DNA from 2 places in the Paenibacillus diazotrophicus genome. Region 2 is predicted to be linked to the other one. Evidence: riboswitches for the same ligand, from Rfam matches in the RefSeq annotation. Region 2 holds a riboswitch; the other holds the start of a gene.
What was found. Region 2 has a riboswitch for thiamine pyrophosphate ahead of ACAN54_RS17990 (ABC transporter substrate-binding protein). Riboswitches for the same ligand answer to the same signal wherever they lie in the genome.

Region 1 (16,348 bases), on a different contig from region 2:
GATTAATACATGAACAATCTGCTTACTATTTATTTTCCCCACTTCATCATCAGGGAGGACCTATGACACATACAGCACCTTGCCACATCCTGTCTGCAGGATTCTCAGTACACCGTAAGCCATTCCATATGACTGGCGGTGACAGCGTTCAATATTATCTTCTGCGTCTGCAGACGGAAGGACGAAGCCGGACCCTGGTCGATGGTGTTCTCACCACTGTGGAGAGCGGTGATCTTATGCTGTTCGCACCAAGTGATCCTTATTATCTAAGCATCGACAAAGAAAGCTATCCCGTAGGGAAGCCCCGCATTGAAAGCGGTGATTATCATATTTTTTGCGGGGGGCCCTGGATTGAAGAATGGTGGACCCGCAAGAAGCGCCCGCTGGTTCTGCCCATGCCGCTAAGTGATTATTTCCTTGGCCTCTTCCGCCAAATCGTGCTGGAGCAGCGCCGGCTGTCCAACCCCTCACCGGAGATCTCTGCTTGTTATCTGCAGATTCTGTGCCTGGAAATCGACCGGTTGATGTCTGAACAGCCAGCGGTATCGCCTAAGGGCTATCTGGCTTACCGCATGAAGCAATATGTCGAGGAACATGCCGCTTATCCTTTCCGTCTTGAGGATGTGGCGGGACATGTGGATATTTCGGTCTCCCGTGCGGTTCATTTATTTAAAGAGGCTTTTGGCACCACAATCGTCAAGTATGTGAACGACGTCAGGCTGGATATGGCACGGGAACGGATCACCTTCAGCCCTATGCCGCTGGAGCATGTCTCCGAGACATGCGGCTTTGCCAATTATACTTACTTCCACCGTTTGTTCCGGGGACGCTTCGGGATGTCGCCCAAACAATATCGTACGTATAGCCGGCAGACAGAAATGGCTTCTTTACCGTAAAATAATTCTTCTGCGCCTTCTCCAGACATGCAAAAGGAGCGCCATCCTGAAAGATCCGCTCCTTGTGTTTGACCTTATTAAGTTTTTCCCGCTTGCTCGGGGTAACCCGGACATGCTGTGATATCGTGCCGTATTGATCGTTCTTCCTGCGGTTTCGTTCCGCGCACCAGGTACCGGAGCGTTCTGCTTGAAGCAGTGCCTTTTGTGTTTTTGTGCGTGCCATTTGCGCTTGCACTCCTTTATTGTTCTGAATGGTCAGCAGATGGGTGTCAGAACCTGCTGATATTTTTAATTTTAACATATTCATATGACAATTTCCCGGTAAAGTTGACTATAATCATCACGCCTGCCGCAGGCCGCTTGCACAAGCAGCTTTGGGTACAGTATCCTTGAAAGTGAAAACTAGGAAAAGCCGGTAACCACGGATGCGGAGGGGAATTCATGAAATACGATGTATTGTACGAAGGTGCTTTTGCCATGCTTAAGGTGCAGTTGAATCCGGGTGAAAGTGTCAAAGCGGAGATGGGAGCCATGGTCGCCATGTCCCCGAATGTGGAACTTAGAGGTACTGTTGACGGGGGGCTGATGAGGGGTCTCGGGAGAATGCTCAGCGGGGAGAAGTTTTTCTTCCAGGAGCTGACGGCGACAAGAGGGCAAAGTGAAGTCCTGCTCTCTCCAGGTTCCATTGGTGACATTCAGGCCATAGAGCTGGACGGGTCGTACAAGCTGTATGTACAAAAGGACGGCTTTCTCGCCGGTACCCATGGCATTCAGGTCAATACAAAAATGCAGAATCTGACACGAGGGCTATTCTCAGGAGAAGGATTCTTCATTATCGAGATCAGCGGCAGCGGAACCGTGTTCCTCTCATCGTTCGGAGCCATTCATGCCATTAATCTGGAACCCGGCGAGGAAATGATCATCGACAACGGGCATCTGGTGGCCTGGCCGGATTATATGGATTACAAGGTGGAAAAAGCAGCCTCCGGCTGGTTGAACAGCTTAACGAGTGGTGAAGCTCTGGTCTGCAGGTTCCGCGGTGAGGGCGTGGTGCTCGTGCAATCCCGTAATCCGGGCAGCTTCGGAACTTGGATTAAGTCTTTTGTGCCGTCCCGGCCTTGATCAATAGCAAAAACGGCATCTCAAAGCGTATGGTGTACGCTCTTGAAATGCCGTTTTTTTTGAGGTGCAAAAGCTCCAGCCTTGGCTAAATCCTGAACTTGTTAACCGTCCGCTCATAGCTGAACCAGACTTCTTAAACCGCCTGGCATTCCTTTTCTCCTTTACAGCCGCTCCGTTTGCATGTATGGTATGTGCCTTTGAAGTCCAGCCGGTGATCCGTAACCATGAAGCCATATTCCTGCTCCAGCCGCAGCTCCAGGTCATGGAGCCAATCGTCCTTGATCTCCTCCAGCCTGCCGCACACATTGCATATCAAGTGATGATGCATATGGGCATGATTATCATCGCGCAAATCATAACGTGCTGCCCCATCGCCAAAATTCATTTTTTCAACAATATGAAGTTCACATAGCAGTTCAAGTGTCCGGTACACCGTCGCTAGTCCAAGATGCGGATAACTGGCCTTCACCAGCATATATACTTCTTCAACACTTAAACGGTCCTTCTTATTATCAAGCAGAACTTGGACAATAGCCTCACGCTGAGGCGTCAATTTATAGTTTTGGGCAGCAAATTGCTGACTGATAGTAGCAATCGGGTTCACCTTAAGTCTCCCACCTTTCAGGAAGCGCAGATTGAGAATATAAATGCCCCTTTGAGTAAAGGGTCTGACATTATTATAACATTATGCATGGAAGTTACGCACAAACCATCAAAAAAAATCATTTCTCATGCCTCATAATAGAATTTGTACTCCACTTGTAAAGGGATGAAACGGATGAGTTATTATCAAAGGATTCAGCTGTCGCTGGATTATATTGAAGAACATCTGCAGGAAGAACTGCGGATTACCGAGATTGCCGGCAAAGCCTGTTTCTCGGCATTTCATTTCCAACGGATGTTCCTGGCGGTTTCCGGTTTTACTGTACACGAGTACATCCGTAAACGGAGACTTACCGAAGCTGCAAAGCACCTGCGCCACAGCAGTGAAAGTGTACTGCAAATATCCCTGGACTGCCAATATCAGTCCCAGGAGGCCTTCACAAGAGCTTTTCAAAGCTATACAGGTGTGACTCCAGGCAAGTACCGCAAATCTCTGGATATGATTACTGCATCCCAGCAAAAAATCAACTTTTTGGAGCTGCATAAAAATACCGAAGGAGATGTAGAGCAAATGGACAAACCAACCTTGATCCAGCTTGAACGCACACCTATCATCGGCTGCAGATACAAAACCAGCCTGAACGGAGATGGCCATTACGCGGATATTCCCGCATTTTACGATGATTTCGGACGACACGGGCGCTTTATGCCTATCACGGAAAAGGTCTCTCCTGGAATGTCTTACGGTATTTCTTGTGATTATCAGGACAATGGCGACTTCTCATTTATCGTAGGGGAGGCGGTATCAGAAACCGCACCATTACCGGATGAGAATTACCATCGGTTCATCCTGCCCGCAGGAAAGTATGCCATGTTCAAAGCTTATGGACCAGCATCGCTGACTCCAACAACCCGCAACTATATATATGGAACCTGGCTGCCAAATTCCGGCTATGAACGGCGGGAAGGTCCGGATTTTGAAATCACGGATGTGATGAACTCTTCGTTTCCCGATCATATGCGTATCACGATATATATTCCCGTAGATTAAGCATTCAAACCGTGTAGACTAACCTCCAATAGTGCTAAAAAATCAATTGCCTGCAACCTTTCCATATTCTGTGTCGTCTAAGAGTTGAAAAAGGCCAACGGCCTGAATTCTACAATCAAAGGCGGGCATTCATATGAACTTTAAAAAAACAGCTTTTGCAGCGGTCACCAGCTTATCCCTTCTTAGTTTTTCACTCGCCGGCCCCATCTTTGCCGCTGACAGCAGCTTCAAGGATATTGACAGCATAACCGGCAAAGACAAAATCAATTCCCTAAAGGACCAAGGTTTGATTAAAGGCATCTCAGACACCAAGTTCCTTCCAGGTTCCAAAGTATCCACAGCTCAAGGGATACAGTTCATCTCAGGAGGACTTCAGCTGAGCCTTGCGGCTATAGACTTCAATAAAGCACCGCTCGCCAGCAGCCTGTTCTCCAAGGTTAAGGACAATGCCTGGTACACGGAAGCTTTCATTAACGCGCACTACAACGGGATTGAAATTGCCGCCGATATCGACCCAGCGAAGCCAATGACCAAAGAACTTTTCACGAACCTGCTGATCCAAGGGGTAGAAAAAGCGGGCAATCTGCCAATGATCAATATCGTCCCTGTCGACATCACCGATGCAGATGCATTGAACCCTTCCTTCCAAGGCAGTATTCAGCGCTCGTTGAAATACAAGATCAACACCTTGGATACCGACGGCAAGTTTAATCCAAAAAGTGAAATCACACGCGCCGAAGCCGCTATTATGCTCTACAACGCTCTGGAATACCTGGAATCCAAAACAGACATCGCTCCCCAGAGTTAAGATCCATCCCGTGGTCAAGCAAAAAGGCAGTCCGGACTTTTCTCCGGACTGCCTTTTTGCGTTATGCATCTGATTAGATATCTTCACCGCTAAGCCGGTTTAGAAACTGTAGCGCCCGCGGATTTGTTGGATGCTCCAGCACCTGCGCCGGTGTCCCCTGCTCCAGGATTACGCCGTTATCCATCAATATAATCTGATCCGCCACATCCGCAGCGAATTTCATCTCATGGGTCACGATGACCATGGTCATCCCTTCAGCGGCAAGCTGCTTGATTACCTTCAATACTTCCCCTACCAGCTCGGGATCAAGCGCCGAAGTGGGTTCATCGAACAGCAGCACTTCAGGCTCCACGGCCATCGCCCGCGCAATGGCAACCCGCTGCTGCTGTCCGCCTGATAATTGATGCGGATAGGCGTCTACCTTGTCCGCAAGCCCAACCTTGGTCAGGAGTTCGATGCCCCGCTTGCGGGCCTCCTCCTTGGAACGTTTCTGGACTGTGACCTGACCCTCCATTACATTGCCCAGAGCGGTCATATGCGGGAACAAATTATAGGACTGAAAGACCATCCCGGTCCGCTGGCGGAGCGCCAGAACTGAACGTTGCGGGATTTTGACTCCGGCCGTGAAATTTAGCTTCAGATCACCCAGTGACAGGCTTCCCTGATCAGGTTGTTCTAACAGATTGAAGCAGCGCAGTAATGTTGTTTTTCCGGAACCGGAAGGACCTATAATTACGAGTACTTTACCATGTTCTACGGTAAGATCCACACCCTTCAGTACTTGGAGGGGACCGAATGATTTATGCAAGTCACGAATTTCAATCACGGTACTTCTCCTTATCTCGCCGAGAAGCGGTCGAGCCGTTTCTCCAGGTAATTTTGCAGAACGGACAGTACAGAACAAAACAGCAGATAGAACAAAGCCGCTTCGCAATACAACAACAGCGGTTCGTACGTAGTTGCTGTGATCTGCTGTGCTGTTTTGAAAATTTCGACATATGTGATCGTCGCGGCTAGCGAGGTATCCTTAACCAGACTTATAAAGGAATTGGACAATGGCGGAATCGATACCTGTGCCGCCTGAGGAAGGATGACTCTCCGCAGTGCCTGTCCCCTCGTCATTCCGACTGAGAATGCGGCTTCCCATTGGCCTTTATGTATCGACAGAATTGCAGCCCGCACAATCTCAGAGGAATAGGCGCCCACACTGAGCGTGAATCCTATTGTAGCTGCAATAAAAGGATCAAGTATGATGCCAACTACCGGCAAACCGTAGAAAATAATAAACAGCTGGACCAGAAGCGGTGTGCCGCGAATGATCCATACGTAAAAACGGGCGATCAGCTTCGGTATAGTCCATGGTGACAGACGGACAAGTGCGGTCAACACAGCAAGAAGCAGTCCCAATATAAAAGAGACAACAGCCAGCGGAATGGTAAAAGCCACCCCGGCTTTGAGCAGGGGCAGCATCGAATCAAGGAAAATTTGTATTTTGCGGTCATCCATAGATCAGACATCCTTCTCTAGACTCCGGGCGGCCTGAGCCGCCCTCGTCCATCCGTTATTATTTGGAAACGTCAGCGCCAAAATATTTCTCGGAAATCTTCAGATACGTACCGTCACTCTTCATAGCTGCCAGGGCTTCGCTCACCGCGGCTACGAGCTCATCATTGCCTTTCAGGAAAACAGCAGCACTCTGGGAACCCTCTGCAATCTCGTCAACGACCTTAATCTTCACATCCGGCTTCTGCTTCTTCAGATCCAGATAGGATAGTCCGTCATTCACGGTTGCATCAATACGTCCTGAGGTCAGCAGATCAATAGCCTGATTGAAGCCTTCAATTGGAACGATTTCAGCTCCGTTCTCACGAGCGATATCGGACAGGTTACTGGTCAGGGACTGGCCGGCTTTTTTGCCTTTCAGATCCGCGAAGGCTTTGATGTCTTCATTCTTCTCACCAACGATCAACACGGCTTTGGAGACAATATAAGGATCCGAGAAATCGTACTTCACCTTGCGCTCGTCGGTAATGGAAACTTCATTGAAAATAACGTCAAAGCGCTTGGCGTCCATCCCGGCAAAAATTCCGTCCCACTGGGTTTCGAAGAATTCCGCTTTCACTCCCAGCCGCTTAGCAACTTCTTCAGCGATCTCTACGTCAAAGCCAGTTAGTTTGCCGGAAGCATCATGGAAAGTAAATGGCGCATAGGTACCCTCTGTTCCAATACGCAGCTTGCCGCTGGCTTTGATGGCCTCCAGGCTGTTTTGTTCCGCAGATGCAGCTGCTCCTTCAGTGGGTGCTGCCGAGGACTCGGCTGCTGTGTTATTGCCTCCAGCATTATTGTTATTATTGCCGCAAGCAGCCACCAGCACCACTGTAAGCAGCAATAGGATAGTCAGACTAAGTTTTTTCATAAATAGATTAACCCCTCTCGTATCATTCTCTGTATGTACCGGCTGTTCACCGGCAAGTTGAATAGTAACACCGTCAAGTCAGTGGAGTCAATACCTTTTTCCGATAATAAACATCGGAATTATATTGTAAGCGTTATAACCCTACAATTCACTTTCTGAAGGCACTCATATAGGGATAGCTTGCCCAAAACTTATTAATCTCCCCAGAAGAATCAGAAACAAAAAAATCTCCGCAGCACCTGAATGCTGAACGGAGATTGTCAGATCTAATCCTGACTGTACTTCCAGAATTTAACCATGCATCATTTCTGGTTGCACTTTTGACTTTGAACCGTCTTTCCCACCTCTGCGCCCTCTCCGTAGGAGCAACCCCAATACAGCACCTCCGAGAGCAACAAAGATCATAATGTGAAAAGTATCGTCGAACCCTTTGGCCAGAACAGTCTGTGTAGCCAGCTTCAAAGCATCGGGCGAAGCTTGGGCCGCGTCCTTGCCGGCTGCACCTGCAGCCTTTTGCATTTCGGCGCCCCGTGCTGCCGCTCTTGAGGTCAAGATCGTTACAAGTGTAGATACAGCCAGTGAGTTGATTACCTGTTGCATGGAGTTAGTCAAAGAGGTAACCCGGTTAACCAAATGACTTGGGGCCTTGTTGAGCAGATGTGTATTCATAGGCATTACCATCATACCCATGCCTGCACCGCACATGATCAGCGGCAGAATCAAATCTCTGCTCTGCGTGGTGAGGTCCACATGAGAATACTGGAACAAAGCACCCGAGACAAGGCTAAGTCCGCAGACCACCAGCCAGCGAACTCCAATCTTGTCGAACAAAATCCCGGCAATGGGCATCATAAGGCCGGAAGCGATCGCCTGGGGCAGCAGGGTAAGACCGGTATCGAATGCCCCGAAGCCGCGGGCCTGCTGCAGAAACTGGGGGAGCAGGAACAACGCACCATACAAACCGAACTGTGCGATCCACTGTACAAATATACCTGTGCTGAAATCAAGCGAGCGCAGAATACGCAGCTCCAGCAGAGGTGTATCCGAACGGAGCTCAGCAATGACAAAAGCAATTAACGCTGCCGTACCCAGTAATAGGCCGATCAGTGTTTTGTCCGATGTCCAGCTATCCGCTCCCTGGCTTACCCCGTAAGAAAGAGAAGCAAATGCAAGCGGCCCAAGAATCATCCCAAGCTTATCCATACCCGGAACCTGGCTGCGTTCCGATTGCGGCAGCTTACGTGAACCGATGAGAAGACAGATGATTCCGATAGGAATATTAATCAGAAAGATCCAGCGCCAGGAATGATATTCCACCAGCCAGCCGGATAGGACCGGACCGATTGCCGGAGCGAACAGTACAGGAATGCCCATAATTCCCATGACTACGCCTACCTTACTCTTGGGAGCCAGCTTATAGACATAGGCCATGCCGACCGGGAGCACACATCCTCCTCCCAGACCTTGCAGGACCCGGAACGCTATCAACCACTCTGCACGGCTAGGTGTTGCACAGAGGATAGAACCGATAGTGAATACAATAACCGCAGTCAGAAAAACAGTCTTAGAACCGAATCGGTCAGACAACCACCCGGATAACGGGATTACTGAGGCCTGAGCCAGCATGTAGCCGGTCACAATCCATTGCAAAGTATTTAAATCTGTATTGAAATCCTTAACCAGAGTGGACAAAGCTACATTCATAGCAGTACTGTCGAGCACCACCATGAATACACCGGCAATAATAGCCAGCAGTGGAACCAGAATGCTTGACAGACGAAAATCGGCATCCGATTTCAGCGATTGCTCCATTCTCTATCTCCTCCTGAATTGAACTGCGAAGGGGAATTCATTGACCGCAACGCAGCATAATTTATATAATGTATATTGAAACGGACAATTGTCCGGTATCGCATTTTTTAGTCTACGGACAATTGTCCGCTCTGTCAATGTAGTTCTCACGTTTTCTGTAAATTTATGCTGAATTTCTGAAAGGAGTCTGCTATGAACCCGAGAGAACCCGCCAGCAGCCCGTCCTCAAATCCAACAGTTCAAACCAATCCATCATCCTCCCGGAACTATCAGGATCCATATGTACAGCGTATTCTTGAAGCCGCCCGAGAGCTTTTTAGAGATAATGGTCTCGAAGCAGTCAGCATGTACAGCATCGCCAAGCGGGCAGGAATGGGTCAGGGGTCGCTCTACCGCAGATTTACGGATAAAGGTGAAATTTGCTCTGCCCTGCTCTCCACCAATTCTGAACAATTTCTTGCAAGTCTGGAGCACGAGCTTCAAGTCCCGGCTGGATCAGACAGCTCCATTGAGGGGCTGCGGAGGAGTATCGAACAGGTCGTGGATTTCATAGACCAGCATGCCGAACTGCTCCAGATGATCAAGTCTGAGTTTACCGGCAAAAAACAGCTTACCCAGTTTGAGCATCCGATTTTCCAGCGGCTGAATGCTGTGATGGCCGAGCGGCTGCAGCGGCTCGCTGATGATGGCAAGCTGATAACCATTGATCCCCATTTTGCTGCAACTTCATTGATCGCAGTCCTCAGTCCTGATCTCTACCTCTATCAACAGAAGCTTCACGGGTCCGGCAAAAAAGAGATTACCGAGGGAATTCTGACCCTCTTCGTAACCGGGCTGCAGCGGTGCTGAGTACTATTTCTTTTGACAACATTCTGGAATATGCTATATTAGTTAGCAATTGCGAATATTATATTAACCTGCTATTTCACTAGGGGAGTCTATGACTGAGACGAAGCTTTAAGCTTCGGACCCTTGGAACCTGATCTGGATCATACCAGCGGAGGGAAGTGGAACAGAAACGATCTGCGGTACTGCTCCTTGCCTACTGCCGAACCTTTCAGACCCATTTGCCTCCTCTGGAGACGGATGGGTCTTTATTGTGTTTCCATCCCATTCAGATCGTTACAAATCCGGCTGCAAATGCGTGTACAAGAAAGGAGGCTTATACATACCAAGATGATATCTATCCGTAACCTGTCCTATTCCTACTCTGCTTCACCGCAGTCTACGGTATTCAGCGAACTCTCAATGAATGTCAGGCGGGGCGAATTCATTTCCATAGTCGGTGCCAGCGGCTGCGGGAAAAGCACCCTGTTCAAGATCATTGCCGGATTGCTTCAGCATACGGAAGGTGAATTGAAAATTCACGGAATGACGTCTAATGATCCTTCATCTAGACTAGGCCAGGTCGCTTATATGCCTCAGCAGGATCTGCTGCTGCCCTGGAGAACCGTGATGGACAACTGCCTGCTCCCCTGGGAGCTTAAGCGAAAAGGCAGCAAATCAGAAGCCATAAAGGAGATCCGTGAGATGCTAGACCGGTTTGGACTTAAAGGTAAAGAGCGGCTCTACCCGCAGGAGCTGTCCGGCGGGATGCGTCAGCGTGTAGCTATGCTGCGCACCCTTGCTGCCGGAAATGAGCTGATGCTGCTGGATGAGCCTTTTGGAGCCTTGGATGCCATTACCAAACGCGAGTTACACCGCTGGCTCCTGGAATTATGGGGCAGTCTGCAACAAACCGTTCTGTTCATTACCCACGATCTGGAGGAGGCACTGCTGCTCAGTGACCGGATCTATCTAATGAATGGAATTAGCGGCGGTGTACAGGAATTCAGGGTGGAAATGCCGCGTCCCAGACACTACCGTATGAATTATGAACCGCAATTTGTTGCTTTGCGGGAGGAATTAGAGCGGAGGCTGCATGAGACGCGCTAGTATCAGAACCCTTGTGAGTGATTATGTTCCTTTTGCCGTGCTAGTCCTCGTGACACTTACCGGCTGGGAGAGTGCTGCCCGGTTGAAGCTGATTCCGGCTTTCATTCTCCCTGCACCAACAGCCATATGGGCCGCGCTTGTGGAGCAGAGACTGCTGCTCTTCGGTCAGCATCTACCCGCTACTCTGGAGGAGGTTCTGCTTGGTTTTGTTCTGTCGGCCACCTGCGGGATGCTGCTGGGGACGGGTATGCACATGTTCACTCCACTTGAAAAAGCACTATACCCCTTGCTGGTGATCAGTCAGACCGTTCCACTGATTGCACTGTCGCCCATTTTTATTATGTGGTTTGGCTATACCATGTGGAGCAAGGTAGCGGTAGTATTCCTTACCGCCTTCTTCCCGGTAGTTATAGGTACCTTTGATGGTCTGCGCAAAAGTGGTGCTGTGTACAAAGAACTGCTGCTCACACTAGGTGCCACCCGCTGGCAGATTCTGCGTAAGATCCAGATTCCGCCTGCACTGCCCTCTTTGTTCTCCGGACTTAAGCTCTCTATGGTCTACTGCGTCATTGGTGCGACGATCGGGGAATGGCTGGGCGGAAGCCGGGGGCTCGGGTATTTCAGCCGGCGGATGGCGGGGAATCTGCAGAGTGCGGAAATGTTCGCCGCTGTATTTCTTTTATCCGCACTCGGAATCGTTCTATTTCTATTTATTGTGCTGCTCGAAAAAATTATTGTGCAGAAAAGAGGCATTCATCAATGAAACTAATGCATACTGAACAACCCTTTCGAAAAAGGTCCCTTCCTTTGCTTCCATTATTGCTGCTTCTATGCCTGGGAGTTGCGGTAGCCGGCTGCGGAAATAGCAGTACTAAGGAACCTGACAGTTCTGCAGCTGCAGATCATAGCGGGACCCCCCACAAGCTGACGATTATGCTCGACTGGTATCCGAATGCTGTCCACTCCTTCCTGTACGCTGCCCAGCAGAAGGGCTATTTTGCCGACGAAGGTCTTACTGTGGATATTCAGATGCCCGCAGACAGCAATGATGCTCTCAAGCTTGTAGCCGCAGGCAAAGTTGACCTGGCCCTAAGCTACCAGCCGCAGGTGCTGATGGCACGGGGTGAGCAGATTCCGGTGAAGTCCGTTGCTGCGATCGTCCGGCATCCGCTTAATCATCTGATGGTTCCTGCGGACAGCGGGATCAAGAGTCCTAAAGACCTGGCAGGCAAAACTGCCGGATACTCCTCTATCCCTCTCTATGAAGCAATGCTGAAAACAATGATCCAAAGCGATGGCGGGGATCCTGGCGCAGTAAACATAACTGATGTTGGCTTTGACCTGATTCCTGCCCTTTCTACCGGACGTGTAGATGGAATTATAGGAGGATTCATTAACCACGAGGAGCTGATTCTGGAACAGGAAGGCCATCCGGTTATTTCACTGGATCCAAAGGATTACGGTGTACCCGATTACTATGAGCTAGTCCTGGTTGCTAGTGACCTGGGTCTGCAGAATTCGGAAGGTTACATTCAGAAGTTCATCCATGCAGCACGTAAAGGACAACAATTCGTGGCAGACCACCCGCAAGAGGCGCTTGATCTTCTGCTGGCTCACGAAGATGCTACGGCTCCACTCGACAAAAGCATTGAGTCCAAAAGCCTGAATCTGTTGCTGCCCCTGATGGACGCCGGGAATGAGCCGTTTGGCTATCAGGACCCTGCATCGTGGGAAAAGGTACAGAACTGGCTGAGTGATAACGGTCTACTAAATGGTAAGGTGAAGACCGGAGAAGCTTTTATTAACTTGTGATGGGGAATTTAAGGAAGGATCACTCAAATATATTTTAGGAGGAATCATCATGTCTTTTTTATCCAAGGTGCGGGACAGCAATCCGCTAGTGCACAACATTACGAATATTGTGGTCGCGAACTTTAGCGCGAACGGGCTGCTTGCACTGGGGGCTTCCCCTTTTATGGCGGATGCACATGAAGAAGTCGCAGATATTGCCGCTATGTCGGGAGCTGTGGTGCTGAATATCGGCACCCTTAATGATTATGCCATTGATTCGATGCTGCTTGCCGGTAAGGCGGCTAATCTGCATAACGTGCCGGTCGTGCTAGACCCTGTGGGTGCCGGGGCTACCGCTTACCGTACCAGTGTTACCCATAAGCTGGTCAACCATATGCAGATTACCGCACTGCGCGGCAATGTCGCTGAAGTGGCCCATGTTGTAGGCGAGAGTTGGAGCATTAAAGGGGTGGATGCCGGAAGCGGAGATGGTGATGTGGCAGCACTTGCTGTAAAAGCTGCGCTGAAGCTTAAATGTGTGGTGATTATCACCGGTAAAGAGGATGTCATCACGAATGGCGTTACCACCTATGTAGTCAGTAACGGACATCCTGTTTTGACCAAGGTTACCGGCACCGGCTGCCTGCTCAGTGCAGTCGTTGGTGCATTCCTGGCAGCAAGTGGCGGAGCTTGGCTGGAAGCAGCGGTAGAAGCCCTGTCCTTCTATGGAGTTGCTGCCGAAATCGCAGCGGACCGGACGCGCCAGCAGGGAATTGGCAGCTTCCAGATCGAGTTCCTGAATCAATTGGCTCTCGTTACACCTGAAGTATACGCAGAGCGCTCCCGTGTACAGCAACTGGAACAACGATAACTGCTTAACCAAAGGAGAACCCGTAATGACAGAGTCTACAGGAAAAAAAGTATTCAAGGCATTAACCATTGCCGGTTCCGACTCCGGAGGCGGAGCTGGTATTCAGGCCGATCTGAAAACCTTTCAGGAGCTGGGGGTATACGGCATGTCCGCCCTTACCGCAGTAACTGCACAGAACACCTTAGGTGTACAAGGTGTATATCCTCTTGAAGTGGATGCCGTTGCTACCCAGCTTGATTCCATCGGAACCGATCTTAGACCGGATGCCGTCAAAACCGGCATGTTGTTCAGCAGCGGAATCATCCGTGTGGTAGCAGGCAAGGTCCGGCACTATGGCTGGGATCATCTGGTCGTTGATCCGGTCATGGTCGCCAAAGGCGGTTCCCCCCTGCTTCAGCAGGAAGCCGTGCAGGCTTTGATTACCCATCTGCTGCCATTGTCCTTGGCTGCAACACCGAATATCCCTGAAGCCGAAATCCTGACAGGAATGAGGATATCCGGCATGACTGACCGTGAAACAGCAGCCAGAATTATTCATGCCATGGGACCGCGATATGTGGTCCTTAAGGGCGGTCATGATGAAGATAATCACATGGTGACTGACCTTATCTATGATGGAGTGAAGTTCACTTATCTGGAAAGTCCGCGTATTGCAACGCACCATACCCATGGAACTGGCTGTACCTATTCAGCTGCCCTCACGTCCGGGCTAGCGCAAGGGCTTCCGTTCTCAGAGGCAATCCGTACGGCCAAGGATTTTATCCATGCAGCCATTGAAGACGGCTTGAATATAGGCTTGGGACACGGTCCGACGAATCACTTCGCCTACCAGAACAGACTGAGGGGGAAACGCTGATGCAGCGGATGGACAGTGAGCGGATGCGCAGAATGCTGAAGCTGTATTTCATTATGGGTAGTGTAAACTGCCGGAAAGATCCATTGGAAACACTCACTGAAGCGATTGACGGTGGGATAACCTTGTTCCAGTATCGGGAAAAAGGCAGCTCAGCTATCACAGGCCAAGCATATGTTGAGCTTGCCCGGCAGCTCCAGCGGTGCTGCCGGGAATACCAGGTACCCTTTATCGTGAACGATGATATTGAGCTGGCGATTGCCCTGGATGCGGACGGTGTTCATGTCGGGCAGGAGGATGCGCCGGCACGTTCTATCCGTGAGCGGCTGGGAGCACACAAAATCATCGGCGTCTCCGCCCACACCCTTGAAGAAGCTCAACAGGCCATTGCAGACGGAGCCGATTATCTGGGTGTCGGACCGGTCTATCCTACCTCATCCAAGGATGATGCTGAGGCGGTCCAGGGAACCGCTGTGATAGAGAAGCTGCGCCGAAGCGGACTTACCATTCCCCTGGTTGGAATCGGCGGTATTACTGCGGACAATGCAGTACCTGTAATGAAAGCCGGAGCCGATGGAATCGCCATAATCTCAGCGATCGCCGGAGCAGACAACATCAGCGTTGCAGCACGAAAGTTCCTGTAGGTAATTTAACAAAAAAGGCACAACAGCCCTTCTTCACTCGGCGTTGTGCTTTTTATATATCAACAAGAATCTTCAGTGCCATCTCCCCATTACAATAGTGTGGTAATACCTACCGTCAGAGAGCAGCTTATCGTTCTTCAGCAGGCCTTCCTCTTCAAATCCCAGCTTCTGATAGAGTGCGATTGCCTGGATGTTGGTTTCCAGCACTTTCAAAGTGATTTTGCGGATGCCACTGGCTTCCGCCCAGTTAATGGAGGCGGCCAGCAGCTGGCTGCCAATGCCAACGCCCCAATATTCCTTCAGCACACCTATCCCAAATTCCACTTGATGATTCAAACGCTTCAAGCTACTCCCCTCACATCTGGAGAATCCAGCCAGCCTGCCGTCTACCTCTGCCACTAAAAAAAGGTGCTTGGGGTTAGCAGCATCATCTTGGATAAGCTGTTCGAAGCCCGCTGCATCGATGAACGCCTCCCCTTGTTCCCTATCTAAATTCTCAGTCTCTCCATCGATTTGCAGCCGGAGTTGTGGCAGTAATCGGGCATCTGCGGGGTCTGCCTCCCGTATCGTGATGATTGTGCCTCCGCGTTCATATTGGCATAGTTCCTTTTTCATTATGTACTCTCCTTCCTGAGGGGTTTAGCTGCGCTACACCTTTCCATATTAAGCCTGCAAACAGTTTAGTCAATATTACTCGTTCTTGACTTTACTGTATTATTAGTTTACTTTATAAACAGTTTACAAGGATAACTTTTCTTCAAAGGGGGGTGCAGGATGGCTGATCGTGAGCAGACCATAGAAGTGTATCAATCGTTTTTTGCAGTAGCACGCCAGCTTAAGAAGCTGGCACATCAAAGCGCGGCGGACCTTGGTCTGACCGTCCATCAATTCGGCATCCTCAATTCCCTTCTACAGCATCCGGGTCAGACCCAGAAGGATGTCACAGAACGTATGATTTTTAACAAAAGCAGGGTTAGTCTGCACATTGATGCTCTGGCACTTAAAGGCTTGGTCACCCGTGCAGTATCGGAGTTGGACCGCAGAGAGACTAAGCTGTATCTCACCGCTGAAGGCGAAGCATTATGTCTGCGGTATAACGAGGAAGCCTGGTCCCATAAAGTACTCGGGGATGCCCTGGAGCAATTCAACGAGGATGAGCTGCGTCAGCTCATTCATATGAACAAGCAGCTGCTACTGCAACTGAATCCCTAAATCAAGAGAAGCTGGTGATGTAAATGTCCCGAGGTTTTGGACCGGGGGGCCCCCATGGCCGATTGAATTTCGATGATGACGCACGCAAAACTAATCTCAGCAAAGCTCTCCTGCTGCGTATCGCGAAATTTTTCATACCCTACTGGAAACAAACTCTACTCGTTATGGCTGTACTAATGGTAACCGCTGTGCTTGGACTCCTGCCTCCCCTGTTCATCCAGCAGATTATCGATCAGGCGCTTCCGGATAAAAATCTGCGGCTGCTCACTCTGCTCGTTTTTGCTTCACTCGGTACAACTATCGTGTCCGGCCTGCTGGGTGTACTGCAGAATTA
Region 2 (16,348 bases):
AAGCGGTAAGCGGAGTGGGCGCCACAGCAAAGGTGGATCTGCAAGCTAAGAAGGTAGCCGTTGATTATGATGAGAACAAAGTGAGCCTAAGCGCAATTAAAGCGGCCATTGAGGATCAGGGATACGACGTAGTCTAATAGAAAATCAGCATATAAAGGCTTGGAGCAGGGAATCCTTGAGATTTCAGAGGCGCCAATGCCTTTTATTTTACAAAATATTATACCCCTTAGGGGTATGGGGGTGCGTATAAATGGAGAAGACAGCTGATCCCGCCCTTAAGCACACCACGCTGCAGATTACAGGAATGACCTGTTCTGCTTGCGCGGCACGGATTGAGAAGGGGCTCTCCCGTATGGAGGGAGTATCGAAGGCGAATGTGAATTTGGCGCTGGAGCAGGCAACAATCGGCTATGATCCAGCGGTTGCGGGAGTGCCGCAAATCGAGGAGAAGATCCGTTCGTTAGGGTATGATACCCGCAAGGAGTCCGTGGATTTCGACATCTCAGGAATGACCTGTGCAGCCTGTTCTGCACGGATTGAGAAGGTGCTGGGACGCATGCCGGGCATTGCGGACGTGAACGTGAATCTGGCGCTGGAAACGGCGCATGTGGAGTATTCGCCAGGAGACGTTGGCGTATCCGACATAATGGAGAAGGTAAGCAGCATCGGGTACAAGGCAACGCTGAAACAGGACCGCAAGGAACAGGCTGACCAGCGCGGGCAGGAGATCCTCCGCAAGCGGAATAAGTGGATGATTGCTGCAATACTCTCGTTACCGCTGCTCTGGGCGATGGCAGGCCATTTCTCTTTTACAGACTGGATCTGGACACCGGAGCTGCTGATGAATCCTTGGTTCCAGCTGGTGCTGGCGACACCGGTGCAGTTCATCATTGGCTGGCAATTCTATGTCAGTGCCTATAAGGCGCTGAAGAACGGCAGCGCCAATATGGACGTATTGGTAGTGCTGGGTACCTCAGCGGCCTATTTCTACAGTTTGTATCTGACGATTGATTCCCTGAGCATGACCGGAATGAATCATGCCGTGGATATGTACTATGAGACCAGTGCGATTCTGATTACGCTGATTCTGGTCGGGAAATGGTTCGAAGCTCTGGCAAAAGGGCGTTCCTCTGATGCGATCCGCAGCCTGATGGGCCTGCAGGCCAAGACTGCACTGGTAATTCGTGACGGCGCTGAGCTTAGCATTCCTGTAGAGGAAGTGGTTCCGGGAGATCTTGTTCTCGTGAAGCCGGGTACGAAGATCCCTGTGGATGGTGAGGTCGTTGACGGGCTGTCCTCTGTGGATGAATCCATGCTGACCGGAGAGAGTATTCCGGTGGAGAAGAAGCCGGGAGACAGTGTAATCGGAGCCACACTGAACAAAAACGGCATGCTGCGGATCAAGGCCCGCAAGGTAGGCCGAGATACCGCGCTGGCGCAAATTATTAGAGTGGTCGAAGAAGCGCAGGGCTCTAAGGCGCCAATACAGCGGATCGCTGATGTGATCTCCGGGATCTTTGTGCCGATTGTGGTGGCGATTGCGGCAGTGACCTTTGTAATCTGGTACGTATGGGGTGCTCCTGGACAGTTCGCTGAGGCGCTCGAGAAGGCTATTGCTGTGCTGGTGATTGCCTGTCCGTGTGCACTGGGTCTGGCCACGCCTACCTCGATTATGGCCGGATCGGGCCGTGCAGCTGAATTCGGCATCCTGTTCAAGGGCGGCGAGCATCTGGAAGCGGCTCAGGGGATTCAGGTTGTGGTGCTCGACAAGACAGGAACTGTTACAAGCGGCAAGCCGGTATTGACGGATATTCTTACCACAACAGGCATAGCAGCGCATGGCAGGGGAAATGCCGAGAACCGTCTGCTCTCCCTTACGGCGGCTGCGGAGAAGCTCTCAGAGCACCCACTGGCGGATGCCATCGTCGCCGGTGCTGAAGCCAGAGGTCTGGAATTGCCTGAAGCAGGACAGTTCCAGGCGGTTCCGGGACGCGGGATTTCAGCAGTGGTTGACGGACAATCTGTGAGCGTAGGTACACGCAGAATGATGGAGGAAGGCGGTGCGTTGCCTGGTCCATGGGAGCCGCTCATGACGAAGCTGGAGCATCAAGGGAAAACCGCGATGCTTGTGTCTGTGGAAGGGGTGATCGCGGGGGTTGTAGCGGTTGCTGATACCATCAAGGAAACCTCGCGGGAAGCGGTAGCCAAGCTGCATGAAATGGGCATTGAAGTGGTGATGATTACCGGGGACAATAAGATTACGGCCCAGGCCATCGCCGAACAGGCCGGCATCCATACGGTGCTGGCCGAGGTGCTTCCAGAGGGCAAGGCTGCCGAGATCCGCAGGCTGCAAAGCGGTGGAGTCAAAGTAGCCATGGTCGGCGACGGCATCAACGATGCCCCTGCTCTGGCGACAGCAGATACCGGGATGGCCATCGGTACCGGTACCGATGTGGCCATGGAAGCGGCGGATATCACCTTGATGCGCGGTGACCTGATGAGCATCCCGGATGCAGTCATGATGAGCCGCAGAACGATGCGGAACATCAAGCAGAATCTGTTCTGGGCACTGGCCTACAATACAATTGGCATTCCGATTGCTGCCTTGGGTTTCCTCGCTCCATGGCTCGCCGGTGCTGCAATGGCTTTCAGCTCGGTCTCGGTTGTCCTGAACGCGCTGCGGCTGCAGCGGGTGAAGCTGTAGATTACGGCCGCGGGCCGGAATACCTTGAAACAACGGCAAAAATACCGTTGTTGAAGCACCGCGGGCCGGATTGTCCTGTATCAGCTTCGCTTACCTGCTTGGTGTACTTTTCAAATGGAGATACAAGCGAAACCGCCCATCCGACAACTGGATGAGCGGTTTTTTTTCGTTCTGCTTCTTCTGCGCTTTTATCACCTGCTCAATCCCGAGCAGTATCAGCTTCAAGCCATTCTCAAACGCCTAGTCGGTTTCATCAGAAGGGACTATTGTCTGTCTAGAGAGGTGAAGTGGATAACGGAGGATAGAGTGAATCTCCTTGTTATCAGTGTTCCAGTTGTGTTCCCTTTGTGTTGTGTTCATAATATCCTTGAAGGATTAGGAGATAGCCAGGAACCTGGAACAACCCTATAAATAGAGCAAAGCGAGGAGAATCGATCATGAAACCCAATAACGAAACACTTGAGCTGCTGAACCGGCATACCTCTGTCCGCCAGTTTCTGGACAAGCCGGTAAGCGACGGACAACTGGCCGCCATCATCGGAGCGGGCCAGATGGCTTCAACCTCCAGCAGTGTCCAGGCTTATTCGGTCATTGCAGTGACGGAGCCTGCCATCAAAGCCCAGCTGTCCAAGCTATCCGGAGATCAGGCCTACATTGATCAGTGCCCGGTGTTCCTGGTCTGGTGCGCCGATCTGTACCGTCTGCGGGAGATCAGCAGACCTTATCTGCAGGGAGCCGAATCCTACGAGGATTCTACCGAGAACCTGATTGTAGCCACCGTCGACGTAGCGCTGGCAGCACAGAATGCGGCGGTTGCCGCAGAGTCGCTTGGCCTTGGTATTGTCTATATCGGAGGAGTCCGCAATCATATTGCGGAAGTGTCTGAGCTGCTGGGACTGCCAGAACTGGTCTATCCGGTATTCGGTATGTGCCTTGGATATCCCGCCGGAGTGAACGGCATCCGCCCGCGTCTTCCGCTCCAGGCTGTGCTGCATCATAACAGCTATCAGGCTAAAGCATCTGTAGGACAGGTGAAGTTGTATGATGAAATTACGAAGGATTACATGCTTGAACGGACCGGCGGGCAGAAGGATACGCCTTGGTCTGAGATGATGGCAGGGCGTCTCGCCCAGCCTGCCCGGCTGCAGATGAAGGAGTTCCTGCTGCAAAAAGGGTTCATGCAGAAATAGGGCAGGATTGCCTCATGCCTGCCAATCTCATAGAGTCGAAGGAGCCTTTCTGTCAACGCTGCACGTTGGCGGGAAGGCTCTTTGACATGCCCGGCGGAGAAGGGGGCTTGCTCTCTGTGCTTGCTCTAAGCCGGATGACAATTGTCACACGGAAAAAATGACAGTCCATACTGATGTCCTCTCCTGTTAATGATTACTATAGAAGTACGGCAAAGACATTCGGTAATGGAGGAATCAGGCATGAACCACGTGATTGAGATGAATGGCGTCAGCAAAGTCTTCAATGATAAAAAGGCGGTCGATGACATCAGCTTTACCATCGGCAAGGGGTCGATTACAGCGGTCCTTGGACCTAATGGTGCAGGCAAAACAACGATGCTCTCGATGCTTCTAGGGCTCCTGGAACCGACGGAAGGCACGGTGAAGGTATTCGGAAGCTCACCCCGGGATGTGTCGGTGCGGCAGCGCAGCGGGGCTATGCTGCAGGAGGTAAGTGTAATGGACCGGCTTAAGGTCCGGGAGATTATCGCCTTGATCCGCAGCTATTATCCGCAGCCGATGGATATGGATTTTCTGCTGGGGGCGACAGGGCTGGCTCCACAGGATCTGAACCGCTATGCGGAGAAGCTCTCTGGCGGCCAGAAGCGGAGTCTGTCCTTTGCGCTTGCGCTGGCGGGAAACCCGCAGCTGCTGTTCCTGGATGAACCAACGGTTGGACTGGATACCACGGCCCGGCGCCATTTCTGGGATACAGTGAGGGAGCTGGCCGCCCGGGGCACAACGATCCTGTTCACGACCCATTATCTGCAGGAAGCCGAGGATATTGCCGACCGGATTTTGCTATTCAGCCAAGGGTCTCTTGTAGCAGACGGCAGTCCGGCAGAGATCAAGGCAAGAATGGTGAAGCAGTCGCTATCCTTGCTCCCGGACGGAAATGCCGAACTCCTGCGCGGACAATTGCTGGAACTGCCCTCTGTAGAAGACTGCTACGACAAAGATGGCCGCATCCATGTGACAACAGAGAATACGGATGAGACACTCCGTTCGATAGTAACCGGCGGTCTTGCCGTGAGGGACATACGTATTCACCAGGGAAGCCTGGATGAAGCATTCGAGCAGTTAACATTGAATATGGGGGAAGATGCGAAATGATGAGACTTATTGCCGGCCAGTGCAAAGCGGAGATGCTGCGGATTTTTCGTAATCCCTATTATGTAATTTGGTCCTTGCTGATGCCGATCATGTTCTACTTTATTTTTACAAGAGTAGTGAGTACGGGGCAAGACGATGTCTCAGAGTGGCAGGCGCACTACCTGATGTCTATGGCTACCTTCAGTGTAATGGGTTCGGCCATTATGACACTCGGCATTCGTCTGGTCCAGGAGCGGACCCAGGGCTGGAATACTTTTATCCGTATCACCCCGCTGCCGTCTTCGGTATATTTTACAGGTAAAATGTTCGGCCAGACCCTCATGCATCTGTTCTCGGTACTCTGCATTTTTGCCGCGGGATATTTGATGAACGGCGTAACGCTGACGGCTGGACAATGGCTGCTGTGCGGGCTGTGGATTCTGGCTGGATCTATGCCTTTCCTGGCCCTAGGCACCCTGGTCGGTTTCATGAAGCGTGCCGATACGGCAAGCGGGGTCAGTAATGTGCTCTATATGGGGCTGGCGGTTGCCGGAGGCATGTGGATGCCGCTTGATATTATGCCGAAGCTGATGCAGCGGATTGGCCGCTGGCTGCCTTCCTATAATTTTGGGGATGGGGCCTGGAGGATCGTAGCAGGGAATCACCCGCAGTGGAGCAGCATCTTGATTTTGCTCGGATATCTGGCAGTATTTATGATACTATCGGTCTATATCCGAAAAAAACAGGAAGCGGTGTAATCTACAATGACGCGCAGGCAGTTCCGGTTGTTTCCGCAAAGATTCGGCTTTTTCCCTTATATGTGGCTCTTGTATTTATTGTTTCCGGCCATCAACCTGCAGGAGGAGCAGGGGGTCAAGATGGTGCTGGGTGCAGCCATGCTGGTTTTGTTCGTCGTGACCTATCGTCAGCTCTATTGGGTTACCGGCAGAGGATTTACCCTGTGGCTGGCGGTGCAGATGCTGATTATTGTGATTTTGAGTGTAGCTTATACGCCGTATGATCTGTTTATGGGCTTCTTCACGTCAAATTTCATCGGCTGGTATACAGATAAAAAGCATTTTAAAGTCGCTTATACCGCTTTTGCTGCCATGGTGATTATCCCGTTAATTATGGCTACCTGGAGGATGGCTGTGGGGGATCTGCTGTTCCTGTACCCTTTTATGATTATTATGCTGGTCACTCCATTTGGCATTCGCTCGCTGTACCGCAAGAGAATGCTCGAAAAAGAGCTGGATCAGGCCAATGAGGTCATCAAGGAGCTGGTCAAACGTGAGGAACGGATGCGGATTGCCCGGGATCTGCACGATACGCTGGGGCATACGCTGTCCCTGATCACCCTTAAGAGTCAACTGGTGGAAAAGCTTGCGGCCAAGGATACCGGTCGTACCCAGGCTGAAGCGAGAGAGATCCAGCGGATTTCACGCGCGGCGCTGCGGCAGGTTCGTGAGCTGGTGTCAGAGATGCGTGCCATATCCGTAGCCGAAGAGCTGGCTGAAGTGGGAGAGATGCTGCGCACTGCGGAGATTACCCTCGAGATCGAGGGAGATACTGTGCTGGAGGGTGTGTCCGACCTGACGCAGAATATTCTGAGTCTCTGCATCAAGGAAGCGGTGACCAATATCGTGAAGCACAGTGAAGCGGACTGGTGCCGCATTGCCATTAGCATGACAGAGGGAGATGTCCAGATTACCATTGAGGATAATGGAGTCGGTCTGCACAGCGAGGATCACACAGGCCGTGGGCGGAGCGAAGGTAACGGGATCAAAGGGATGGCCGAACGGCTGTCGCTGATTGATGGATCGCTTACGCTTCGCTCAGGAGCAGAGCGGGGGGCTGTCTTAACGGCAGTCGTCCCGAGAGTAGTCAAGGAGAGAAAGGATGGAGTGACCGCATGATACGGATCGTGATTGCTGAGGATCAGCGTCTGCTGCGCGGAGCCATGGCTTCGCTGCTGGATCTGGAGGACGATATTGAAGTGGTTGGGGAAGCCGGAGACGGAGCAGAGGCGCTTGCAGTAATCGAACGGCTTCAGCCGGATGTATGCCTGATGGATATAGAGATGCCATATAAAAGCGGGCTGGAGGTAGCAGAAACTCTGAAAGCTAAGGGCTCTGCCACCAAAATCATTATCCTGACCACCTTTGCCCGTCCGGGGTATTTTGAGCGGGGTGTAAAGGCCGGGATTCAAGGTTATCTGCTGAAGGACGAGCCGGTGGATAAGCTGGCGGATGCGATCCGCCGCGTGATGGGCGGCCACCGGGAGGTGTCTCCCGAGCTGGTCTTCGGCAGCCTGCGGGAGGAGAACCCGCTGTCTTCCCGGGAACAGGAGATCCTGAAGCTGGCAGGTGCCGGCCAGAGTGCGGGGGGAATTGCCGCTACGCTTCACCTTTCCTATGGGACCGTCCGCAATTACATATCGGAAATTCTGAACAAGCTGGAAGTGAAGAGCCGGATCGAAGCCGTGCGGTTGGCAGAAGAGAAAGGCTGGATTTAGCAGGAATTTTAACGGTACACATACGAATAGGCCCGGTCCCTTGTCATAGAGGCCCGGGCTTATTTGCTGCAGTTGTGTAAAGACAGCTACTGCATTTCAAGAGGGTTGACCGCAAGCAGATCCGATACGCTGCGGTGGAAAACGACGGGTATGCTGCGATGGAATGCGGGCCGGAACGCTTCTTTACCGGGCAGACCTGGCCTGCTCCTCGCGCATCCACTCCGACAGCTCGCGTCTGAGCTGCAGAAATTCGGGAGAATCGGTGATTTCTCCGCGCCGCGGACGCGGGAAGGGGACATCGATGGTATGCAGAACGGAACCGGGACGTCCGGAAAATACGTAGATGCGGCTGGAGAGAAGGAGTGCTTCCTCGATATTATGGGTAATAAATAGGACGGAACGGCGGTTCTCCTCCCATAGCTCCAGCAGCCAGCGCTGCATCTGCTCGCGGGTGAGCGCATCCAGCGCGCTGAACGGCTCATCTAGGAGCATCAGCTCTTGCGGTGCGAGCAGCGCCCGCAGGAAGGCCGCCCGTTGCTGCATACCGCCTGATAGCATATGTGGGTAGGCACGTTCAAACCCGCCCAGGCCGACCTTACCCAGCCAGTGGCGGGCAACCGTCCGCGCTTCGGCCTTCGGTTCGCCTTTCAGTTCACCGGCGAGCAGGACGTTGTCCTCAATGGTCCGCCACGGGAATAACGCAGGCTGCTGGGGCATGTAGCTGATCTCACCGCGTTGACCGGTGACGTTCTTGCCGCTCATGCTTACCGTTCCGGCACCCGGCAGCTCCAGGCCGCCGATGATATGGAACAGGGTGCTTTTACCACAGCCTGAAGGGCCGACAATGGAGACGAATTCCTGCGGCTCAACGGTTAGTGATACATTGTCGAGTACGCGGGTCTCCCGGCCGCGGTGGAAGTAGGACTTGGATACGCCTCTTACGTCCAGCGCAGGAGGGAGGGCTGGAGCTTCGGACATGTGCCCGAAGGGAACCTGTTCCCGGGTGTTCAAGTTTGGATGCCCTGCTGTCAAATCATTCATCCCCTTTCCGGGAAGTGTAAGTATCAGGAGGTCTTGCGCGGCTTCCAGCGTACCAGCCATTTCTCGAGAAGTGCGATCAGCGCAAACAGCACCAGACTAAGAAGAACAATAATTACAATGGCGACGAACATCCGGTCTGTGCGGTAGGAGGCCTTCTGAAGCAGCATGTAGTAGCCGATGCCCTTGTCTGCGCCGATCCACTCGGCGACTACAGCGCCCATTACTGCGTAGGTTGCGGAGATTTTAAGACCAGAGAACAGAGCTGGCAGAGAACCGGGAAGCTCCAGCTTCGAGAAGATTTGCCACTTGCTGGCCCCGGCCATTTTCATATAGTTCATCATGATCCGGTCGCTTTGGGCCAGCCCGCCCATGGCGGCGACGGCAACCGGGAAGAAGCAGACGAGAGTGATAAGTACGATTTTGGGCAGTAGTCCGAACCCGAACCAGATAATCAGCAGCGGCCCCAGAGCGATGGAGGGCACGTTCTGGCTGAGAATCAGCAGCGGGTACAGTGCTCTTCTTAGCCAGGGCACCAAATGCAGCAGCAGAGCGACAATGAGGCCAACGCCTGTGCCGATCGGGAAGCCGATCAAGGTCAGCCGCAGCGTAGCGGCCGTATGTGCCCAAATGCCTGAAGCATTTCCCCGGGATTCGCGCGCGATATCGCCGGGGCTTGGCAGCATCCAGGAAGGGACGTGAAGTACGGAAACCGCCAATTGCCATACGCCCAGAAAAAAGATGACCGCCACAAGGGGCGGCCAGATTTGGTTCCAGTACGATCTCACGGCCGGTACTTTTCCGTCAGCTTGTCCATGCTGATTCCGCTGGGGTTATGAGCAATCTTGATTTGCGAGATGACGCTGGGGCTGCCCGATGCGATCAGCGCTTCATGCATTTGGCGCACCACTTCAAGCAATTCGCTGAGTTCGCCCTCCATTGTCGTTTCCAGCGGATTCACCTGGTGCTTGACGCCCGATTGCTGAATGACCTCTATAGCCTTATCCACATAAGGAATGGAATCCTCGTTATTCGGAGTTTTCGGAATGACTTGAATACTAAGCAGGGTGTTTGCCATCTCAATCAGATCCTTTCGGGTTTTGTATCGTGAACTTTGCAAGGTTAATATATATTACTTGCTCTCCGGCAGATAATCATTCGTGAACGCCGAAGCAGCATCCAGCGGCTTGTCCAGCAGCTTCAGGCCGTACATCCAGTCGGCGTATTTCTGCCAGACCTCGGCTTTCTGCTCTCCCCATCTGGAGGCGTCGTCCGTATATTTCGGGCTAAGCCACTTCTGGCTGGCCAGGACGAGCTTAGGGTCCAGATCCGGCACAGCTTTGGAGAGGATGGCGGCAGCTTCTTCCGGCTTGTCGATCGCATATTGATAGCCTTTGGAGGTAGCAGCAAGGAAAGCCTTCACCAGCTCCGGATGCTCAGCAATTTCCTTCTCGCTGGTCGTCAGCACCGGGGTGTAATAATCCAGCTGAGGCGCGTAATCCTTCAAATACAGCATATCCAGCGGCTCACCGCGCAGTTCAGCTTCAATACCGGTCCAGGCATAGAATATCCAGGCAAAATCGATGTCACGTTTTACGGCGGTGAAGAAATCGGCTTCTCCGATATTGACCAGCTTCACTTTTTTGACATCGCCGCCTTCAGGGTCCATGATCGCCTTCATGGCAGCTTCCTCAGCCGGAGAGCCCCAGCCGCCGTAAGTTTTGCCTTCGAAATCCTTTGGTGTCTTGATATTGCGGTCCTTCGGAGCGGCAAACCCCGAGGTGTTATGCTGGATGATAGCGGCGATCGAGACGAGCGGCACATCCTGCAGGCGGGCCAAGGTGAACGCCTCCTGGGCACTGATGCCAAAAGCAGCTTCGCCCGAGGTAACCATCGTGTCGGCTCCCGCTGCACCCGGCTGTACAATTTCTACATCCAGGCCTTCCTCCTTGTAATAACCCAGCTCCTTGGCAGCATAGAGGCCGGTATGGTTAGTATTCGGCGTCCAGTCCAGGGCGACCTTGATCTTGGTCAGTTCCTTTGGCGCGTCCGTTTCTGCAGCGGTTGCGGTTGCTTCCGGTGCGGCGTTGCTGTCTCCAGAGGGTGCAGTGCTATTTCCGCCGGAGTTGGTTGTATTGCTGCCGCACCCGGCCATGATGATAACCAATATGCAGCTGATGCAGAGCATTAGTGCTTTTTTGACTCCCATTGCTATTCTTCTCTCCTTCCAGCTACCCAGTCTTCTTAATTCTGATGATGTCCATACCAAAAAAAGCGCCCCGAAGATCGGGACGCCAGCAATTGCGTTAGGTGGCCGCTTAGCCGAAGTGGCTGAATGCGGGTGATGATTCCTACGCTGGCATTATCCAGATCAGGTATAAGGGTCAGTATCTTTAACGGGATACACTCTCAGCCAGCCAATTCCAGCCCCCCTGGTACTATGAAGTTATGGGTGTTGCTGTGTTCTTACGCTGTATTATAGCGGTCCCCTTCGGGGTTGTCCAGTACCAGCCCCAGATTCTGGCGGACTGCCAAACCTCACCAGACAGTGGACTTTCCAAATTGTATATATTAAAATTGATACTTTACAATTCTGTTCTAATAAAGGAGTGACTCTTATGCACACTGATCAGCAAAATGCCGGAGAACGGCTGAAGGTGCTAGCGGAACAGTTGGCGGAGGAGGTCACTATACGTCAGTATGAGCGGCAGCCCGAGCTGCAGCACAGGTTCGGCCCTTCCGGAATGGCAAGAACCAAGCAGGATTCACTCTATCATTTACGGTATCTGGCGCAAAGTGTGGCGCTGGACAGTCCGCTTTTATTCATTAATTATATTATCTGGCTTAAGGTGCTGCTCGCACAGTACAAAATTACGGCTGAGGATCTGCAGATCAATCTGGGACTGATGAAGGAAGCTGTAGCTTCACAGGTAGAGACGCCGGAAAAAGAGCTGATTCTGAGCTATCTTGATATAGGAATCCACCATGCGCTAGAAGAGCAGAACCTGCCGCCCTTTCTTCAACCGGAGAAACCCTATTTCCGGGAGGCCGAAAGGTACCTGAAGCTGCTGCTGGACGGCGAACGCCGTAAGGCTTCAGAATTTGTGCTGGGGCTCCATGATGAGGGCGTGCCTATCCGTGATCTATATCTGCATATTTTTCAGAGCAGCCAGTATGAGATTGGCCGTCTATGGCAGCTGGGTCACATTACTGTCGCTCAGGAGCACTACTGTACAGCCTGTACCCAGAGTATCATTTCCCAGCTTTATCCGCGTTGGATTCAGGCGCAGGAAGGGAAGAAGACTCTGGTTGCGGTCGGAGTCGGCCAGGAGCTGCATGAGATCGGACTGCGGATGCTGGCGGATTTCTTCGAAATGGAGGGCTGGAACACCTTTTATCTGGGCTCCAACATGCCTGCAGAAGGCCTGATCCGGTATCTGAAGGAACAGCCTGCCGACCTGCTGGCCATCTCCATCACCATGACTTTTCATGTATCGGAGGTTCAGCGTCTGATAGCTTCCATCCGTACACATGCGGAACTGAATCCCATCAAGATTATGGTTGGCGGAATGCCCTTTAATATAGACAGAGAGTTATGGCAAAAAGTCGGTGCTGACGGCTATGCCCCTGATGCCAAGGGGGCGCTGGAAATAGCGGGGCGTCTTATTCCTGATGCGTGACTCCGGGAGAATTGACATAGAAGGCGGGAGAAGGAAATGACCGACCATGAGCAAGAGATCCGGAAACTGAGAGAGACGATTGAGAAGCTCTCTAACCAGGTGATCCAGGGACAGCAAAGAGAAGAACAAGCCCTGGCTGAATTTTCTGCGATGAACAATGAATTAATTACGATGCACCGGTTGCTCACCAAGAATAGTGCCAGCCTTAAGGCCATGAAGGAAGAGGCGGAACGGGCCAACCGGGCAAAAAGCCTGTTTCTCGCTACAGTAAGCCACGAGATTCGTACGCCGATGAACGGAATTGTGGGGATGACTGAGCTTCTGGAGGCTGAGAGCCCGACGGATGAGCAGCGGATTCATCTGGAGGTCATCCGGGAATCGGCACAATACCTGCTCCAGATGATCAATAATCTGCTGGATATCTCCAAGATTGAAGCCAGCAAAATGGAGCTGCAAAAGGCTCCGCTGAGCATACGCAATCTGCTTGAACATGCGGCAAGTCTCCTCTCTCCTGCTGCAGTGAAGCGCGGAAACACTCTGAAATGGCAGGTTGCAAGCAGTGTTGAGAGTACACTGAATGGAGACTCGTCCAAGATTCTTCAGGTGCTCATTAATTTGCTGGGGAATAGCATTAAGTTCACACAGGACGGAGTGGTGGAGGTACGTGTAGGGCTGGCTGAAGAGGATGGCAAGCATCAGCGGCTGTGCTTCGAAGTCAGGGACGAGGGCATTGGCATCCCGCTGAAGGCTCAAGCCGGGCTGTTCCGGCCGTATTCGCAAGTCAGCCAAGAGTCGGAGATGGCAGTGGAGGGAACGGGGTTGGGGTTGTCGATCTGCAAGTCGATGGTGGAGCTGATGGGAGGTGCGATCACGGTAGATAGTGCGCCTGGCCAAGGATCAACCTTCCGGTTTGAGATAGCGCTGGGCAAGACCGCCCGGCTGCAGGACAACCTGAATGCCGCTGAGGTTCTCCTGCCGGAGGCCCGCTTCAGTACAATGCCGGTGCTGGTTGCTGAAGACAATGGACTGAACAGCACACTCCTGCTGCTGCAGCTGAAAAAATTGGGCATTACCAATGTGGAACTGGCCAATAATGGGAATCAGGCTATAGAAGCATGGCAGAAGAGAGACTTCGGGCTTATCCTCATGGACAGCAGGCTGCCGGGCATGAATGGCGGCGAGGCGGTCCGGAGAATCCGCCAGCTGGAATCCACGGGAACAAGGATGAGAATTCCCATTATTGGTGTGACCGGGGATGGATCAGAAGAGAGCCGGGAAGCGTTTTTCCATGCGGGGCTGGATGACTGGGCCGTGAAGCCGCTGAATCTGGATAAGCTGAAGCAGCTTCTGGACAGATGGTTCGGGCCCAAGCCCTATATTCCGGTATTGAATCGGGATACAGTGTCCGGCATCCGGGAAATGGACGGGGAGGAAGAGCCGCAGCTGTTTCGCACGCTTGTCGATATGTTCAAGGAAGATACCCCGCTGCGGCTGGCTGCCCTGCAGGCAGCGGCGGAGGCCGGTGACCTGCCGGAGATGGCTTCGGTAGCCCATAGCCTGAAATCCGGCAGCCTTGGACTGGGAGCGCAGTACTTCGCCCATGTATGCGCAGGCGTTGAGCAGCATGCCAGAAGAGGAGAATATGAACGGGCGGCACTGCTGCTTCCCAGGCTTGCGCCTGCGTATGCGGAAGCCTGCCGTGAACTGGAGAGTCTGCTGTAGATCAGCGGGCTCTTTTTCTTTTTCTGCGGCGGCTGCGGATTCCGTTCCATAGCTGTTTCAGACTCAGGCCGATACTGACAGCGATTCCTGTGAAGGTGACGAACAGCGCCAGATATTCAAATGGGGAATACTCCAGCATTTTGCTCCAATCAATCTTGCCTTTAAGGTCCTCGATCACCTGATTCATGCCATAAATACCGCTCACCACGGTGAACACCGTCAGGATCATGAGCAGTGTGTCCCGCCGCTTGGCCTGGAATTTCTCCTGGTATTGAAACAGGTCATTCAAGGTCATTTTGACCTCTTCAAACAGGGCGTCGTTCCCGTAGACTTTGCGTAGTTGGAAAAAAATCTCCCGGCCCTGGGACTGCGAAATTAACTCCAGAAAATAAAATTTGGCAGAGAACTTGTTAATCATAAAAATCAGGTTCTCGATTTCATCCACATCGTGGTTAATGCGCAGCCGAGAGTGGATGTTGGCCAGCTTCAGCAGAACGATTTTATGAAATATGCTCAGCAGCAGCCCATAGTAATATTCTCCATACATCTGATTAATAAGCTGGGTGGCCAGCTCAGGTTCAGCCCGGCTCAGGCAGCAGAATGTCTGCTCATTCGTCAAATAGTAAGTGTCCGGTCCCCAGCGGTTGTAGCAGTGTTCCTCGCAGTAATCCCGGATGTATCCGGGATCGCTGGCACTGATGTACGGCGTGCCTTCCACGGTAAGGCCATCCAGCTGGGAAGCACGGTACTGCTGCTCCACACTGATCTCACCCTCCTGGCCCGCCTGCCCGTCAAAACCGTAAAAGGCCTGAACCAGCATTCTTTCATCCACAAAAAACGGTAAAGTCTCAAAATAAGCCCCATTGATTTCTGAAGGGTCGAGAAAAGGCTCCAGTCCGCTCACTAAATTCCTGAACACAAAATCCTCCACCTCATCAAAGGAGCGGTCATGGCAATGAATGGAGGTTTGTTTATCCCTTAAGGATACATCCTCCAGCGTACGGAAGCGGTCGGCAAATTCGAGGGCAATGCTGAAGGGGAGATGCTCCTCCTCTATGCTGACTCTAATGGTCAGGAAGCCGAGTTCGAAAGGACAGACGAATACATCCGTAGAGAGCACCTGGAAATGAACTGACTGTCCGGGCATCTCCATCCTGCAGGGAAGCTGATTGGCCCGGGAAAAGCGGCGGAAGGAATCTTTGTCCTTCTCACGGGGGAACAGCACATGGGCCGCAAACGGGAGGTAGCTCCGCTCCATTTTTTCATGGGAAACACAGTAGCCTTCGCCATAATAAGCGTCTTCCAGGTCTTTGTTGTCCAGAAAAAAACGGGTAAATCCCTCACGGGTCAGATGTTCGATCACTTTCGTGTCTTCACCCTCCTTGAGGGAGAAGGGGAAGATGAACTGCAGCAGGGCGGTATGGAGTGTTGGTTCAGAAGCTAAAGGGGTAAGTTCAGGCATCAATAGTTCCCACCCTTGCACAAGATATTTACATGAATTATATTACCCTATTTTCCAGGCTGCCACGCTTAACAGGAACAGCACGGCGGCAAAAGCAGCCAGCAGTCCCGAAGTCTGGGCGATCTGCAGATGATCCATGGACCAGCCGGTCACAAGCGGCAGCACCGCTCCGCCGATCCCGCCGGCAGCGATCATAATGCTTGGAGTGGACTCTTCGGCTCCGGGGAGCAGCTTGCTGGAGAAGACAAGTGATATGGAGAAGATGCCGGACATGCACAGCCCCAGCAGTGCCAGCACGGCAAAAGCGGCAATACGTTGCTCAGCAAACGGAAATATCGCTAAGAGCAGCAAGGTGGAGAAGCAACTAACCAGCACATATCTTCGATAGGAGATCCGCTCGGCAACAACTCCGGCATATAGCCGCCCAGCAGACATCGCCAGCCAGAAGAAGGTGACGGTCAGGGCCGCCGAAGCGTCGCCCATGCCGAGCTTGGCAATGAAGATCGCCGGCATGAAATTGACCAGGCTCATCTCCGTACCCACGTAGAGAAAGAAGAAAACAATGAACAGGCTGAGCAGCACCCACTGTTTGCCTTTATAGGGAAGTTTTCTTGAACGCAGGCGCTCAGTGCCCCGTTCCTTGCGCGGGGGGCGTTCGTCGAGTACGCTCTGCAGGCGGCCGAACCCGCCCTTGGCCCAGAACAGCAGAGAGATCAGCGCAAAGGCTGCGACGATCAGGAAGGCCAGTCTCCAGGCGCCGGCTGCAATTAACGGGCTTGCAACCAGCGGCATCACGAGTGCGCCTACGCCGAACAGCACCTCCAGCCGGCTCATGGCCACAGCGGTTCCTTCTGTGACAGCTGCTATAATGATGGTGCCGATGACGGCTTCAATCATGCCGAAGCC

Region 1: it holds a riboswitch for thiamine pyrophosphate, as region 2 does, so the genes downstream of both, ACAN54_RS04635 (ABC transporter ATP-binding protein) here and ACAN54_RS17990 (ABC transporter substrate-binding protein) in region 2, are expected to answer to the same signal.

The regions. Positions count from the first base shown of each region.
Region 1 is NZ_JBGJZN010000001.1:1,022,739-1,039,086, forward strand. It holds gene ACAN54_RS04585 (helix-turn-helix domain-containing protein) at 63-896, shown strand; partial or broken gene ACAN54_RS29910 (hypothetical protein) at 937-1,203, opposite strand; gene ACAN54_RS04590 (TIGR00266 family protein) at 1,338-2,018, shown strand; gene ACAN54_RS04595 (Fur family transcriptional regulator) at 2,152-2,622, opposite strand; gene ACAN54_RS04600 (AraC family transcriptional regulator) at 2,797-3,672, shown strand; gene ACAN54_RS04605 (S-layer homology domain-containing protein) at 3,806-4,480, shown strand; gene ACAN54_RS04610 (amino acid ABC transporter ATP-binding protein) at 4,554-5,306, opposite strand; gene ACAN54_RS04615 (amino acid ABC transporter permease) at 5,318-5,986, opposite strand; gene ACAN54_RS04620 (amino acid ABC transporter substrate-binding protein) at 6,045-6,896, opposite strand; gene ACAN54_RS04625 (DHA2 family efflux MFS transporter permease subunit) at 7,188-8,708, opposite strand; gene ACAN54_RS04630 (TetR/AcrR family transcriptional regulator) at 8,901-9,557, shown strand; TPP riboswitch at 9,629-9,731, shown strand; gene ACAN54_RS04635 (ABC transporter ATP-binding protein) at 9,885-10,643, shown strand; gene ACAN54_RS04640 (ABC transporter permease) at 10,657-11,406, shown strand; gene ACAN54_RS04645 (ABC transporter substrate-binding protein) at 11,412-12,455, shown strand; gene thiM (hydroxyethylthiazole kinase) at 12,505-13,305, shown strand; gene thiD (bifunctional hydroxymethylpyrimidine kinase/phosphomethylpyrimidine kinase) at 13,331-14,161, shown strand; gene thiE (thiamine phosphate synthase) at 14,161-14,802, shown strand; gene ACAN54_RS04665 (GNAT family N-acetyltransferase) at 14,875-15,417, opposite strand; gene ACAN54_RS04670 (MarR family winged helix-turn-helix transcriptional regulator) at 15,577-16,014, shown strand; gene ACAN54_RS04675 (ABC transporter ATP-binding protein) at 16,077-16,348, shown strand, end outside.
Region 2 is NZ_JBGJZN010000004.1:240,936-257,283, forward strand. It holds gene ACAN54_RS17940 (copper ion binding protein) at 1-137, shown strand, start outside; gene ACAN54_RS17945 (heavy metal translocating P-type ATPase) at 251-2,704, shown strand; gene nfsA (oxygen-insensitive NADPH nitroreductase) at 3,142-3,894, shown strand; gene ACAN54_RS17955 (ABC transporter ATP-binding protein) at 4,135-5,046, shown strand; gene ACAN54_RS17960 (ABC transporter permease) at 5,046-5,783, shown strand; gene ACAN54_RS17965 (sensor histidine kinase) at 5,790-6,941, shown strand; gene ACAN54_RS17970 (response regulator transcription factor) at 6,938-7,540, shown strand; gene ACAN54_RS17975 (ABC transporter ATP-binding protein) at 7,724-8,518, opposite strand; gene ACAN54_RS17980 (ABC transporter permease) at 8,605-9,366, opposite strand; gene ACAN54_RS17985 (thiamine-binding protein) at 9,363-9,656, opposite strand; gene ACAN54_RS17990 (ABC transporter substrate-binding protein) at 9,711-10,787, opposite strand; TPP riboswitch at 10,910-11,022, opposite strand; gene ACAN54_RS17995 (cobalamin-dependent protein) at 11,197-12,258, shown strand; gene ACAN54_RS18000 (ATP-binding protein) at 12,295-13,980, shown strand; gene ACAN54_RS18005 (hypothetical protein) at 13,982-15,442, opposite strand; gene ACAN54_RS18010 (MFS transporter) at 15,485-16,348, opposite strand, start outside.